DNA from 2 places in the Alkaliphilus crotonatoxidans genome. Region 1 is predicted to be linked to the other one. Evidence: riboswitches for the same ligand, from Rfam matches in the RefSeq annotation. Region 1 holds a riboswitch; the other holds the start of a gene.
The links. Region 1 has a riboswitch for cyclic di-AMP ahead of ACYQ1I_RS06595 (NAD/NADP octopine/nopaline dehydrogenase family protein). Riboswitches for the same ligand answer to the same signal wherever they lie in the genome.
Positions count from the first base shown of each region.

Region 2: another riboswitch for cyclic di-AMP. It lies ahead of ACYQ1I_RS15015 (cell wall hydrolase); the one in region 1 lies ahead of ACYQ1I_RS06595 (NAD/NADP octopine/nopaline dehydrogenase family protein).

Region 1 covers NZ_BAAHXS010000004.1:843,848-851,978, forward strand. The annotation lists gene ACYQ1I_RS06590 (hypothetical protein) at 1-1,591, opposite strand, end outside; gene ACYQ1I_RS06595 (NAD/NADP octopine/nopaline dehydrogenase family protein) at 1,588-2,724, opposite strand; cyclic di-AMP (ydaO/yuaA leader) riboswitch at 2,911-3,041, opposite strand; gene ACYQ1I_RS06600 (hypothetical protein) at 3,381-3,650, shown strand; gene ACYQ1I_RS06605 (2-oxoacid:acceptor oxidoreductase family protein) at 3,690-4,679, shown strand; gene ACYQ1I_RS06610 (thiamine pyrophosphate-dependent enzyme) at 4,697-6,973, shown strand; gene ACYQ1I_RS06615 (hypothetical protein) at 7,148-7,744, shown strand; gene ACYQ1I_RS06620 (DUF4438 domain-containing protein) at 7,973-8,131, shown strand, end outside.
Region 2 covers NZ_BAAHXS010000006.1:620,616-628,746, reverse strand. The annotation lists gene rbsK (ribokinase) at 1-687, opposite strand, end outside; gene ACYQ1I_RS15025 (LacI family DNA-binding transcriptional regulator) at 731-1,729, opposite strand; gene ACYQ1I_RS15020 (M3 family oligoendopeptidase) at 1,919-3,616, opposite strand; cyclic di-AMP (ydaO/yuaA leader) riboswitch at 3,828-3,958, shown strand; gene ACYQ1I_RS15015 (cell wall hydrolase) at 3,970-4,671, shown strand; gene msrB (peptide-methionine (R)-S-oxide reductase MsrB) at 4,813-5,265, shown strand; gene ACYQ1I_RS15005 (sodium ion-translocating decarboxylase subunit beta) at 5,313-6,551, opposite strand; gene ACYQ1I_RS15000 (biotin/lipoyl-containing protein) at 6,595-6,975, opposite strand; gene ACYQ1I_RS14995 (OadG family protein) at 7,054-7,446, opposite strand; gene ACYQ1I_RS14990 (acyl-CoA carboxylase subunit beta) at 7,476-8,131, opposite strand, start outside.

The DNA of each region.
Region 1 (8,131 bases):
GCCTATTGAACTGTCGACTATAGGCCAGACATTTACCATCAATCATTCTGGTTTCCAGGCCACCATAGGCATATGAATTTCCTTTTAGATGGGGAGCATCGATAATTCCTCTTTTTATAGCATCAGCCAATACCTCAGCCTCAGCCCAGGGGTCTTGAGATAGAGGGTATAGGTTCTTAAGCATATCAAGCAAATAACGTGCCTCTAAGATTAGCTCTTGTTTTCGGGTCATTACCTCATTATCCTGGGTCATATCTGCCATACCATGAAGGGTTGAGCGAATGACGCCCCTGACTATTTTACAGCTTTCAATGACATCCTCAGGCTTTGCAGCATGATCAGCTTCACAAAAGCCTACTACGTGTATAATGTGGGGCTTAATTGCCATGGCTAAATAGGTAGAAGCCGCCAGCTGTCCCTTGGCCACATCTAAATCGGCACTTAGGCTGGCCAGCCCTGCCCTGGCCTGGCGGTATACTGTAAAATGATTATCTGCAAGAGATTCAATTAACTCAATCTTAGCCAGCATCTTAGCTAAATCCATTTTATGATGCATAGCCGGGGGAACATTAAACATGAATTGAGCAATATAGCTTTTAATGCCCATTTTTTTGGCATTATAGGCTCCCAGAAAAGCCATGGCAACGCCAATGGTATCGTGGGCATCCCTCAGACTCCAGTGGTGGGCTTCATTAACCTCCAGGGGAATATCATTAGCACCATGCCATTCCATAAGGGCCTGACCCTCCCGAATGGAATCAACCACAGAACGGGGGCCACGGCCATCCAGCACATTGTACCAGCATAAAGGAACGGCACACCAGGCATTGCGAATTGTATCCCTTAGCAAAGAAGCAAATTGAAATACCTCCGTGGTGCCGCTGTAGCACCTAAGCAGGGGGTAATTTCCCCTCCTGGAGCATTCATAAAGCCTTTCAAAGTCCTCTTTTGTTCGAAGGGGTACTCCACCGGCCCCGTCGAAGTCGTGGTTCATCTTCTCGGGGGTAAAGAAATTTTCCTGGGCATTTTGATCAGGGCCGATGGAAATAACGTCTAAAACCCTTGCATCAGCTATTTTTTTTATTCCTTCAAAGGTATCTTCCAAAGAGGGCAGGCCAAAATGGTGCCTTAGAATAGGGTAGGGCTGCTTACTGCTGATACGTTCAACTAAAGTTTGCGGATACCACTCATCGACCCTTTTAAGATGGTTTCCTTTTAGATATTGAATTGTATCATCAAGGTCTTCAGTACCATCAAATATCTTACTGAAGAATGGGTAGTTCATTGCTATTTGAGCCACAGGCCGGGTACCGCCAAAAATCCAGGTTATTTTTTGAAGCTGATTACTTTCAATAATGATTTGGCCAAGCTCATCCAGTAAGGGTACAACGGTATCCGGCGTTAGACGATAGCCAACGCAAACAGTATCAGGTTTATGTTGAATAACCGCCGCCACCAAGTTCTTAATGGAAACGGCAGCGCCCAAAAAGATTGTCTCATGGCCTTCTTCTTCCGCCTGCCTGAAAAAGTTTACAATACCGCCTATATGAACACAGGTTCCAATTGCTGCCCCCAGGAGCTTTCTTTTCATAGGTTCACCAGCCTTTCTTCCATGACAGGAAACTCTCCTGTTTCAACATAATGAAGAATATCCATTGTGGTTAATAAATTGCTAAGGCCCATTTCCTTAACGCCTCTGCCATATTTAAGGTAGTCAACATTGTGAATTGTAGAGGCCAGGTGAATAATCGAGGCGATTGTAGGGGTATCAATACCCAGATGAAGGGCCATATCGTAAATCGGCACCAGGCTTTGGGGAATATCTTCAAAAATATAACGGGTATCCATGGTTGAAGGAGCCATAATTCCCCAATATCCCTTGGTATTTCTTAAGGCCTCACAAAGGGTATCACCTTGGGTGTGATAGGTGCTGCTTAACCAATCCATTACAGATACTGCCTCAACCCCCAGGGCCCTGGCCACCTGAATTCTTTCCTCATCTACCTGCCGAATAATCCTTTCGATCGAGGGTGTAATCCCTTCAATATAATATTGAAAATTTCCCCGGGTATCTTCAATACGGCCACAATTTAGTACAGTAGGGATTGGATGCAGGACGGCACCGATATTATTAAAGCTGGTTTCTAAAACGTTGGATACAGGCATAAATTCCGGAAATGGATGCTCTATTAATCGAATGAAGCTCATGGTTTCAATGGCAGGAAAGGCAGCCACCTTAACCTCCCTCTTTTTACTAAAGATTTTCACTACCCCTGGAGCCTGTATTCTGCAAGCAAACAGCAATGTCTGGGCTTCGACAATACATATTTTTTTATAGGAATGGTGCATATTAAAAATTGAATTGAATTCCAGGGCACCACCGGTTCTGCCGGGATTTAAAACAATATATTGATTTGGGGTGACAATAGGGGTCAGCCGTAGGGCAATTTCCCGGTGAGCGCTGGCAGGTAAAACCACCATAATAATATCGGTGTGACTCACAGCCCTTTCCAGGCAGTCGGTTACCATGTTCAGTTTACCAGTACAGTTGATTGTACCGGTAAGCCTGATGGTTTTCTTATCTGCAATGTCTTTAATATTAGCTATGCTTCGGTTATAAAGATTAACCCTGTAGCCCATGGCGGCTAAATAACCTGCCAGAGCCTGACCTCCGCTACCAGCACCGATAATTGCAAAGCTAAGATCCTTCAATATCTTTTTCATCTTAATATGTCCCGCCTTTCTTTACATTACATCTAATTGATCACCAACATGAAAAGCCTTTGAAAACAGATAAAAACTTGCTGGATCAAATCATAAGAAAGTGGGTTGAAGGGCATAAAAAGAGCTATGGAAGACCATAGCCCAGGCATATTAAAAGTGGGTATACACAAAAGGTATACCATGCTAGCTTCTTCCCTTCAACGCTTACGAGGTTAGCTGCCGGATTCGGATCGAAAGGTATTTGACCCTACCCTAAAAAGGGATTCACCCCAAAAAATTGGTTCCCCCGCTTCCTAAGAATTCAGCGAAATATTCAATTAAACAGTTGTTGCCATTATAAGTAAATTTATGGTTATCATATTATACTATAAAATAAATTATCGGGTCAATAAAATTACTGAATATTTAATCAAACTTTAATGGATTTTTTATAATACATGGATAGGAAAGGATAAATTAATATAAATTATTGGAAAGTTTTAATATCTGTAATGTATTTTAATAAAGTCTACCCATTTAAAGCTTTTCAAGGGTAGACTTTATTTTATTATTACACCAATTAGAACTACGTAATTTCACTTTGTTTGCCCAATAATTTAAAGAAAAACCGGAAGAACCTATGCTAATTGATTGAAGGTGTATAAAGTTAAGGGCTTTTGATTATTCTATTTTTAGATAGCAAAACTGGTAGAGCAATTATAAAAGAAAGGAACAGGGCTATGAAGGATAAAAACCAACCACCAATTATTCAAGATTTCCAAAGCTCCTATGAAAAGGGATACCGATGTATATTTTATGAAACTGATGAGCGAGATCATTTATTTACAGTATATCTGAAGAATTTTGATACAGAAAACATAAAAATACTGAAATGTAAGGAAGAAGAAGGCGAAGCATTAAAAAATTATATTCAAGAATTAAATTAAAATATTGCTTTATCAATCAGAAAGAAGGAGGAATTTCTTGTGCAGAAGGGGACCATACCAATTAAGAACCAGTTTGGGTTCTTTGAAATTCGTTTAGAAAGTATAGGCGGCCTGGGAGCCAATGTGGCCGGCAAGATCATTGCTGAAGCCGGAGTCGTGGGAATGGGCTTTAATGGTTCAAACTTTGCAAGCTATGGCTCAGAAAAAAAGGGTACACCGGTGAGCGCCTACATTCGTTATTGTGATCATGATCATCCAATACGTATTAATAGTCCGGTGACAGAGCCCCATATTTTAGGGGTTTTTCATGAAAATCTGGTGGCAAGACTGCCCATTACGGCGGGAGTCAAAGCCAATGCCACAGTGGTTATCAATACTGATAAAAGACCAGAGGCTGCCAGGGATTATCTCAGGCTGGCTGGGGGCAGGATAATTACAGTGGATGCCATCCGAATAGCCTATGAAGAAAAGGTAAGAATGAATGCAGTTATGATTGGAGCCATTACCAGGGCCATGGAATTTATGGATAAAGAAGCAATGAAGGAGGCCATTCGAGAAACCCTGGGGAAAAAATATGAAAATCAGTTAAAGGCAAATTTAAGAGGCTTTGAAGCAGGCTACGAACAAATAGAGATAAAGGATTTTGATGAGGATGGAAAATATCCCTTCATCCCCTTTCAAGAGGGAAAGAGCCAATGGGGATATGAAAATGCACCCATCGGCGGCGTTGTTATCGAGGCAGGCAGTAGTATTGTAAAGAACAATCAATCCAGCCGTCAGGGAAAAATTCCATTATTTCATGAAGGAAGATGTATACATTGCGGTATGTGTGAAACCACCTGCCCTGATTATTGCTTTAAATTTGTTCCCAAGGAAGACGATAAAGGGAAAATTCAAATGTACAATTTAGGGCTGGATTACCAGTTCTGCAAGGGATGCTTACGCTGTGTTGACGTCTGCCCGGTGGAGGCCTTAACAGAGGAGCTTGAGGCAGACCATGAGGTGGAAAAGATTACGGCAAAATTGTAAAGGAAGGGAGAAAACAAATGAGACCACAGGAAGCAGTATTTAAAAATGGTAACGAAATGGCTGCCCTGGCGGCAACCCAAATGAATTTTCATGTGATGGGTTACTTTCCAATTACCCCCTCTACTGGTATATCAGAGGAATTAAGTTCCCATAAGGCAGAAGGACATCATGAAATTGTCCTTATACCAGGAGACGGAGAACATGGAGCGGCAGGAATTTGCTATGGTGCAGCGGTGGCTGGAGGAAGGGTCATTAATGCTACCTCTGCCAATGGGTTACTTTACGCATTGGAACAATTGCCCGTTCAATCGGGAACAAGGGCCCCCATGGTGTTAAATGTGGTGGCCAGAAGTGTATCGGGTCCCCTCGATATAAAGGGTGATCACAGTGATATAATGTTCACCTTAAATACCGGATGGATCATTTTAATGGCCAAGGACCCTCAGCGGGTTTACGACTTTAACATCATAGGTACCAAGGTAGCAGAGCATGAAGAGGTAATGCTGCCGGTTATCATTACCAGTGACGGGTTCTTTACCAGTCATCAGAAACGAAGGAACGATATATTCAAAGAAAAGGAGCATGTTCAGGAGTTTATAGGCGAATATCGACCCAAGTATACGGCCCTTGATCCTGAAAATCCTGTTACCATCGGCCCTTACATGAATGAGCCGGACCTGATTAACAATAAGGTACAATTAAGTAAGGCAATGGATCGAGCCTATGAAGTATTGCCAAGGGTTTTTGAAGAATACGGGAGGTTAACGGGAAGATATTATAGTTTATTGGAAACCTATAGAGTAGAGGATGCCGAGGCCTGTCTGTTCATACTAAATTCCTCCTTCGATACGGCCACTGAGGCGGTAGATTTACTTAGAAAGCAAGGGAAAAAGGTGGGGGTTGTTTCAGCCAATGTGATTCGCCCCTGGCCTAAAAACGAGATACAGCAGGTATTTAAAAACGTTAAGGGCCTCTGTGTAGCAGATCGTCAGGAAAGCTACGGAGCCAAGGCTGGAAACATGAGTATCGAGATCAGAGCCACGCTAAAGGATGACCCGGAAAATAAGACACTCATTTTCAGCAGAATCTATGGGCTGGGGGGTAAAGAGCTATATGTAGACGATGCAGTGGCCCTTTTAGAAGAAGCATTGCAGGTGGCAAGGGAAGAAAAAGTAACTAACCCCTTTGATTATGTGGGTGCCTATGAGGGCAATCGGCATTATGAGCCCAAGAAATATGTAGAAAATGTTGTCAGCGATTATTTTGAAAACCATTTAACGGTGGAAAGGGACGAAAAAACCAATACATTATCTGTAAAGGGGGTTAATACTCGAAACCTGACCGTTATGCCCAAGAGAATCGCCCCTGGTCATCAGGCCTGCCCCGGCTGCGGAATATTCCCCAATTTAAACCTCTTTACCAAGGGATTAAAGGGCTATGTTGTATTTTTATTTCAAACAGGCTGTGGAATGGTTGTCACCACCGGTTATCCCTATACATCCTTCAGATCAACCTATATACACAACTTATTTCAAAATGGTTCAGCAACCCTTAGCGGTGTGGTAGAGATGTTCCATGAAAAGCAAAGAAGAGGAGAAATACCAAAGAATTTAGAAATTACCTTCGTCATGGTAAGCGGTGACGGTGGAATGGATATAGGAATGGGGCCAGCCATTGGTACGGCCCTGAGAAACCACAATATGATTATTTTTGAGTACGATAACGGGGGTTATATGAATACAGGCTATCAACTATCCTATACAACACCCCATATGGCAGAGAGTAAGACCTCTATTGTGGGACCCAAGTTCCCAGGTAAAAGTACCTTCCAAAGGGGCGGAAGAAGTACCTTCCATAAGGATACTCCCATGATTATGGCCGGTACCCATATACCCTACATTGCTACTGTAGCTGAGTCTCATCCTGTAGATTATGTAAAAAAGGCTGCCAAGGCTCAATATGTGGCTCAACACGAGGGGCTGGCCTATGTAAAGGCCATTTCAGCCTGTCCTTTAAACTGGAAGAGTCCCCCTGAGGAACAGCGAAGTGTTATCGGTACTGCTGTAGAAAGCTGTTACTTCCCATTATTTGAAATATACCATGGTATTACCAAAATTACCTATGATCCTGAACGATCCAATAAAAAAATGCCTGTTTCAAAATTCTTTAGCCGACTGGGGGTCATGAAGCATTTACTACAGGATGACCATGAAGATCAGTTAATGGCAATTCAACAGGAAATAGATCGTCGGTGGAACCGTTTAAAGGCGATGGACGAAAATCCTTTATTATAATCTAAAATGGCACTCTGCAAAGACCTGTAGGGTGCCTTTTAATTTTATACATTTTTCAATTGAGTTAGTGTACAATGATGAAAGAGGATAATTAAAACATTTTACATAATAGAATTTTTATAATTAAATTAGTACCAGAAATCATCTTAAACAAGCATATTAAGGAGGAAGACTATGAAAACGATTAGATTCAAAAATTTTATAATCGTATTAACAAGTCTATGTATAATTAGTTTGGGTGTTATCGTATATTATAACACTAGGAATAATAGCAATGGAACAAGTGATATTCTAGAGGAACCAAACATTCAATATAATATTCCTAATACTGTATCGGCATTATATATCAACACTGTTGATACTATAGACCAACTAATAGATGAAGCGCAAATTATAATTATGGGTGAAGTAATAAATCAAAGGGAGCATGAAGCAGGCATGTCAATAATAAGCGAAGTTAAAGTTAAAGAGATATATCTAGGAGAGGTAGAGAATGATGTAATTGAAGTATTACAATTAAAAGGCGAGAATGTAGTTAAAGATGATAAAGCTTATGTACTTGCATTAAAAAGGCAAGGAGATATTTACAATCAATATTTTGTTTTAGGTGGGACTCAAGGAATTTTTGAGATTCATGACAATAAACTAGAAGTGCTTGATACAATATTAAAGGATGATATGGAAAAGTATTATACTAATCAAGTAGATGAAGAACCTTTATTTGAATTAGACATTTTATTAGAGAAAATTAATAAAAGTAAAGAAGAATAATTGATAGATAATACCGTGGAAATACAGAATTTTCAAAACCTCTGACGAGTCATTTGTTATGAAAAGATCATTACGCTTGAAAAACCTTTAATAATCTTGTATTGTTAGAGGTTTTTCTTAATTTAATAAGCAATCCTATATAAATTTCCAACTAAAATGGAGGATAAAGACATCCTGTATAGAAATTTAGATTAACTAAATATTTTTATATGGAAAGGATGAAGCCCATTGTTTAAAACCAACAAAGATCGATTAATTATTCAGTCAGTCCAGGGAAAAATTCATAGCCCTAAAGTCATCAGCCCCTATCGGGTTGATTGGAATGGAAGGGCCCAGGTGCTTCCCGCCACCGGAGGAATTACTTATAATGTGAAGGTTGGTGATCCC
Region 2 (8,131 bases), on a different contig from region 1:
CAGACATCCCTTTTCCCCCAGGGTAACAATCATTTCCTTAACCCCTTTATCAAGGAGTACCTTTGCTCCCTTAATCAGATTTTCCTTAGAATCGGCAGCAATACCACTTAGCCTTTCCAGCTCTGTTTCATTTGGCAGCAGTAAATCTACATTTTTAAAGATTTCTTCATCCAGGTCAACCGCAGGGGCCGGGTTTAAAATGGTTGTTTTATTCATCTCCTTGGCCCGCTGTAATCCAAAGGCCACTGTACTTAAGGGAACCTCCAGCTGGGCCAGCAATATATCGGCCTCGGCCAGCTTTTCCATGGCTTCCTTTTCCTTAAGACCTTCAACGGTTAATGAAAAATTGGCCCCCGGTACCACAACGATGGAATTATTGCCCTCTTCCTCTACTATAATCATGGCAATACCTGTGGCAACCTGTGGGGTTTTTTTCACCGCCTCCAGGTTGACACCATCCCTGGCCAAATTCTCCAGGAGTATTGTTCCAAAGCTGTCGGCCCCTACTCGGCCAATCATGTGAATATTGCCTCCCAGTCTAGCTATGGCCAGGGCTTGGTTAGCACCCTTCCCTCCTGGTATTTCTTTGTATTGGTTACCAAATATAGTTTCTCCCAGCTTTGGCATTTTTCTTACCTTGACCACCAAATCCATGTTCAGGCTTCCGATCACAGCTATCTGTTTCATAGATCCCCCTCCTATTTAAACGTTTAACTTGTATTGAAAAAAATTATGTGGATTTACGGACAATTAATTTCGTATCAAAGACAACCAGCTTATCTAAGGGCGCTCTGCCTTCGATCATATCAATTAACAGGGCCGATGCCTGGTAGCCCATGTCATATTTGGGCTGTAAAATGGTTGATAATTCTGGTTCTACCAGCCTTGCCATGTAAATATCGTCAAAGCCCAAAACAGCTACATCCTGGGGTATTTTTTTGCCGGCATCCTTCAAGGCCTTCACCAGACCGATGGCAATCAAGTCGTTGCCGCAAAAAACAGCATCAAAATCTATTTCTTGATTTAGCAGCCAGATTGCAGCACCATAGCCCCATTCCCGCTTGAAGGAGCCTGTCAAAACCTTATTTTCGTCTATTTTCAGGCCAAATTCCGTCATGGCCCGTCTATAGCCCTCCAATCGGCTTTTGGCAGTTTCATTGGCCGTATTTCCATTGATCATGGCTATTTTACGATAGCCCTTTTCTATCAAATATTTTGTTCCTTCATAGGCCCCCTGCTGGTTATTTACCACAATTCTGCCCACCCTTCCCTGCTGGGGAATATCACGGTCTAATAGCACAATGGGAATGGCCTGCTGTTGAAGCTTATTCAGCCAATAATTGTGATCAGAGGAGGCAGTAAAGATAATTCCGTCTACCATCTTTTCACTTAACATATTGATATACCGCTGTTCCTTTTCTATATCATCATCGGTATTGCAAAAAATTATGTTGTAGCCCTCCTCATTGGCCTTATCTTCAGCTCCCCGGGCAATTTCTGGGAAGAAAGGGTTGGCAATATCAGGTATAACCAGACCGATTGTCTTGGTTTTTCTTGTAACCAAGCTTCTGGCCATGGTATTTGGCACATAATTATATGTCTTGGCAATTTCTAAAATTCTCTGTCTTGTGGTGGAACTGATATGTTCATCCTTGTTGTTTAATACCATAGAAACCGTAGCTGTAGAAACTCCGGCCATTTTGGCTATATCCTTAATGGTTATCTTCATTTGCTTCACCCAGTCATCTGTTTTGAAAACGTTTTACTTAAACGTTTATTCTATTCTAGCATATTTTAAATTTTACTACAATAGGCCCTACTAAATTTTTTTGCATAATTATTAGAGAATAATAATTACTACTAAATTAATCAAGCCGGTGCTGAGGTCACCGGCTTTCTTTAGCTATTGCTTTTCTTTTTATAGTGCTTTGTCATTAACTGTATCAAGCCATTCCTCAATGGGCTGAACAATTGCCTTAATGCTCCCATCTTCAAAGGGATTTTTGAGGTTTGCCAGGCTGACCAGCTCTAAAAATGATTTGCTTCCTCCTGCCCTGCACAGCCTTAAATAATCTTGCCATGCCCTTTCTCTATCCGTTCTTGATTTGACCCAAAATTGGAAGGCACACACCTGGGCCAGAGTGTAGTCAATGTAGTAAAAGGGATCATTAAAAATATGACCCTGTCTGTACCAATAGCCACCTCGGCTTAAGAAGTCATTTTCTTCGTAATCACGATGGGGTAAATATTTCTTTTCTATTACCCGCCACATATCCTTTCGTTCTTGAGGTGTTGCCTCGGGATTTTCATAAACCCAATGCTGGAATTCATCTACCACTACCCCATAGGGTATGAATAGCAGGGCTCCACTAAGATGAGAGAACTTATATTTTTCTACATCCTCCTTAAAGAACAGCTCCATCCATGGCCAGGCAAAGAATTCCATACTCATGGAATGAATTTCTGCGGCATCGAAGGTAGGCCAAATGTATTCCGGCACCTCAAAATTTCTGCTGCTATACACCTGGAAGGCATGACCTGCCTCATGGGTTAATACATCTACATCTCCAGAGGTTCCGTTAAAGTTAGAGAAAATGAAAGGTGACTTATATTGGCTTATGTAATGGCAATAGCCGCCCCCTGCTTTTCCCTTTTTAGCAACCAGGTCCATTAGTTCCTTTTCTAGCATATAGGTAAAAAATTCGTGTGTCTCCGGCGACAGCTCCCGGTACATGGTTCTTCCGTGATCAATAATCCAATCGGGGTCACCCTTTGGGGTCGCATTGCCTGTTAAAAATTCTAAGGGTTCATCATAGTATTTTAATGTATCTAGCCCCAGTCTGTTTAGCTGCCTTTTTCTCAGCTTTGTAGCCAGGGGAACCAGGTCAGTCAAAACCTGATTTCTATAGTTGGCTACCATTTTAGCATCGTAATCAGACCGCATTAGGCGGTTATAGGCCAGCTCTACAAAATTATTAAAGCCAAGCTTTCTTGCCATTTCTGTTCGAACCTTCACAAGGCCGTCATAGATTTCATCAAATTGGGCTTCATTTTCTTTGAAAAAGCCAGTAAAAGCCTCCTGGGCGGCCTTTCTTATCCCTCTATCGGAAGATTCAAGATAGGGAGTCATTTGTGATAAATTTCTCTCTTCGCCATCGAACATGATCTTTGCCGAGGCCCTCAGCTTTGTGTATTGACTTGACAGCTTGTTTTCCTTTTTTAAATCCTCCATGATTTCAGGGGCAAAGGTCTTCATTTTCATTTCAACAATTCTAAAAAGCTGCTCTCCCCATTTAGCCTGAAGGGCTTGCTTAAACCTGGATTTAGACAGAGCCTGGTAAAATCTGCTGACCAAGCCTTCGTAAACAGGCATGACCTCATCAATATAGTCATTTTCCCCTTCATAAAATTCATCGGTGGTATTGATGGTATGTCTAATGTATACCAGGGCTGTCATGGTTTCGAAATAATTTCTAAGCTCATTGATTTTTTCCATGATTGAATCCTGTTCTTCAGCCGTTTGGGCCCCGGTGAATTTCTGCAAAAGCAAATCAAAATCCTTTTCTAGGGCAGCCATATCCGGCCTGACGTATTGAAAGTCTTTAAATGTTTCCATTGAGAATCCTCCTTTACCGGTTATTTATCCATATAGTTTATTCAATATGCCTTAAAATATTATTCTACAAATATACCTGAGTTCCTTTTTTTCATTAATTATAGGAAAGGCCTTCATGAAATTGTAAGTATATGTAAATTGTATATTTTGGTATCTTGCCCATAAAGGTTTACATAATATATATCATCCTGTATAATAAGCGTATTGCATGGCACTACAACTGCTGAATCCCAGTTTTCTGGGTACGGAGGAACCAATTAAGGGGTTAATCCATGCTTCATGGTAGGGAGCCTTCTTTCCCGAACCCGTCAGCTAACTTCGGAAGCCATGTTTTAGGAAGGAGTGTTCCTGTTATGCAAAGAGATGTAAAACGTATTGTTGCCATACTGTTGGTTGTACTATTTATTTCTGTACAACTGGCAGGGGTTTTTGGAAGCGGCTATACAACGTTGAAATTTGGCAGCCGTGGAAACGAGGTCACTAGACTGCAGCAAGCTCTACAGGACAAAGGCTACTACAATAGTGACGTTGATGGGATTTTTGGCCCCGTCACCGAAAAGGCTGTTATTGCTTTTCAAAAAGACAGCGGCATCACAATTGATGGTATAGCCGGAAACGAAACGCAATCTAAGCTATACGGAAGCTCTGCTCCGGTGTCCAGAGGCGACACCGCCTCTAGAAGTCAAACCAGCGAGGACCTTTATTGGTTGTCAAGAATCATCCATGCTGAGGCAGGGGGCGAGCCCTACAAGGGAAAGGTAGCAGTAGGCAGTGTTGTGTTAAATAGGGTTCAATCAAAGGATTTTCCCAATACTGTAAAGGGTGTTATTTTTGAATACCATCAAAATATTCCCCAATTTAGTCCCGTAGCCGACGGAAGTCTCTATAAGACCCCTTCCCAGGAAAGTATTGAGGCTGCAAAGGAGGCATTAAATGGTGTCAAGCCTGTCGGTGATGCCACCTATTTCTTTAATCCTAACAAGGCAGCCGGGTCATGGATTGTAAGAAGCAAAACCTATGTCACAAAAATTGGAGATCATGTTTTTTACCGATAATATACAGATGGGGTGTGGTATTCTGCCGCACCCCCTATTTTTAATCAGCATCCCACGGGAGGCTGTTTTTTTTGGGTGTGAAAAGCCCGATTTAAGGGTATATTGATGGTATATAGCTTTTATGAAGGGAGTTTTATCGAAATGAGCAAGGAAGAAAAAAAGCCGCAGAAGAATCTAAAGGAAAAGCTCACACCATTGCAATACCACGTTACCCAAGAAAGCGGAACAGAGCCGCCCTTTCAAAATGAGTTTTGGAATCACCATGAGCCGGGAATTTATGTAGATGTGGTTTCAGGGGAGCCTTTGTTTTCATCCCTCGACAAGTACGACGCAGGCTGTGGATGGCCCAGCTTTACCAAGCCTATTGTTCAGGCATCCGTTAAGGAAAAGAAGGACCTGAGTCACGGAATGATTCGAACCGAGGTAAGAAGTAAAGAAGGTGATTCCCACCTGGGGCATGTTTTTGACGACGGCCCCCGACCTACAGGTCTGCGATATTGTATTAACAGTGCTGCCCTCAGGTTTATTCCACTAAAGGATTTAGAAAGGGAGGGCTATGGCCATCTTCAGGGGATTTTTGAACAGGAAGAGTAATAAATAAATCGTGCCGAAACCGGCACGATTTATTTATTAAAAGTAAATTAACCAAACATTGACAGCAGTACCCCTGCCGCTACGGCAGAGCCAATGACCCCTGCCACATTGGGGCCCATGGCGTGCATCAATAAGAAGTTGCTAGGATTTTCTTTTTGTCCCACCACCTGGGAAACACGGGCGGCCATTGGGACTGCCGATACACCGGCTGAACCGATCAGGGGATTTATGGCATCGCCCCCAAGGATTTTATTCATCAGCTTAGCCAGCAATACCCCTGCCGCGGTACCCACACCAAAGGCCACTACCCCCAGGGCAATGATCTGAATGGTATCGAGCTTGATAAACTGTTCTGCCTTGGCGGTGGCCCCCACCGCCAGTCCCAGTACGATGGTAACAATATTAACCAGCTCATTTTGGGCGGTCTTGGAAAGTCTGTCGGTAACCAAACATTCTTTTAGTAGATTACCGAACATTAAAAGCCCCACCAGGGCAGCAGCTGAAGGCAGTAACAGGGATACCACAATGGTCACCAGGATGGGAAATACGATTTTTTCCACCTTGCTGACGCTCCTTAGCTGTTCCATTTTAATCATTCGCTCCCGCTTGGTGGTGAGGGCCTTCATAATGGGGGGCTGGATGATGGGCACCAGGGCCATATAGGAGTAGGCCGCCACGGCAATGGGCCCCAATAGATGGGGGGCCAGCCGGGAGGTTAAAAAGATGGCTGTAGGCCCATCGGCTCCACCGATGATGCCGATGGATGAGGCCTCCATGGCATTAAAGCCCATCAAAACGGCCCCTGTAAAGGTAAAGAAGATTCCAGCCTGGGCTGCCGCCCCTAAAAACAGACTCTTGGGGTTGGCAATCAGCGGCCCGAAGTCGGTCATGGCCCCAACCCCCAGGAAAATTAGGGGTGGGAAAATAGTCAGTTTATTACCGATGGCGAAATATTGAAGCAGGCCACCGGGGGTTTCGGTATAGATTTGAACCGGAATTCCCTTCAATAGGGTTTCGGCAGTGGGGTTGGTCAGAAGCTCGGCCGCCTGACCGGCGGTTCCCTCATTCAGGGCCTTCAGGGTGGTATGACCCAGATCCATCAGCCCCGCCAGGGGGAGATTGGTCAACAGCATACCAAAGGCAATGGGAACCAGAAGCAGGGGTTCAAATTTTTTGCCGATGGCAAGATATAACAGAAAACAAGATATGCCAATCATAATCATATGCTGTAAGGTCATATTGGCAAAGCCTGTGGATTCCCAAAATTCTATTAGTACTTCTACCATGGGGGTTTCTCCTTTCATAGATAAATGTGACAGCTTCAAAAGTCTATTTCAACGCCACCAGAAGATCACCGCCATTGACAGCGACGCCCTCCTTAACATAGAGAGAGGCCACGGCACCGTCGGCAGGAGCCATAATTTCATTTTCCATCTTCATGGCTTCTAATATAATTAACACCTGGCCTTGCTTAACGGCTTCTCCTTCCTTCACCAGAACCTTCCAGATGTTTCCGGGCATGGGGGCTGTTACTGTGGTGGCACCGTCAGGAGCTTCCCCAGGGGCCGAAGGAGCTGGCTTAGCCGCTGCCGCAGGCTTTGGCGCCGCAACGGGAGCCGCCGGCCTTGGACTGACGGCCACCCCTTCTTTAATTTCCTCCACCTCTACTTCATAGCTGACACCATTAACAGAAATGTTGAATTTTCTCATGATCTATTTCCTCCTCATTTTCGAGTATAAATATTCAAACAGGGCAAAAGCCCATACAATCCCTGCCGGGATCAGGGCCTACTTCCTTAGCAGATTATGCAAACCATTATTGGCCCAGGGGCTGGTCGGGTGGCCCCTACGCACAATATTTTTTACCACAATGTTATGGGTACTGGTATGTAGGCTGGCTGCCACCGCTGCTGTTATGACTGCCACCAATTCCCCATCATCTGTAGCTGGTTCTTCTTGAGCTGCTTCAGTCACTTCAGGGCTTACCGGGGGCTTCTTGGTCTGGGGTAGTGCTTTTCTGGGGGCCAATATGTTGGACATGAGTTGTATGACTAAATATAACAATAATAAGGCTACGAACACAATTCCTACTCCCAGCACCGTCACCTGCAGGCTGGCCAGGAGTCTTTCTCCAAAGGTCATGGAATCTGTTGCATAGTGTAGTTTCTCTAACAAGCTCATTCTATCTTCACCTCTTTTTCAGGGTCTCCCTATAGGGGTACATTTCCATGCTTTTTGGGAGGTCTAGACTCTCTTTTACTGGCCAGCATATTTAGGGCATCTGCTAACCGGGGCCGGGTGGCTGATGGTTCAATTATATCATCTACATAGCCCCGCTCTGCTGCCTTGTAGGGGGTAGCAAATTCATTTTTGTAGGCCTCTATTTTTTCTGAGCGGGTTTCCTGTGGATTTTCTGATTCGCTTATTTCTTTTTTAAAGATAATGTTGGCTGCCCCCTCGGGCCCCATAACTGCTATTTCTGCTGAAGGCCAGGCCATCACTAAATCTGCTCCTAAATCTTTGCTGCACATGGCTAAATAGGCTCCGCCATAGGCCTTTCTGACGATCAGGGTGATCTTTGGTACGGTCGCCTCGCTGTAGGCATAGAGCATTTTGGCCCCGTGGCGGATAATCCCACCATATTCCTGGGCGGTTCCCGGCAGGAATCCTGGTACATCGACTAGATTTAATAATGGAATATTAAAGCAATCACAGGTTCGGATAAATCGCCCTGCTTTGTCTGAGGCGTTGATATCCAGGCACCCTGCCAATACCTTGGGCTGGTTGGCAATGACCCCTACGGTTTGGCCATTGATTCGCATAAAGCCTGTAATCATATTTTGTGCATAATAGGGCTGTACTTCAT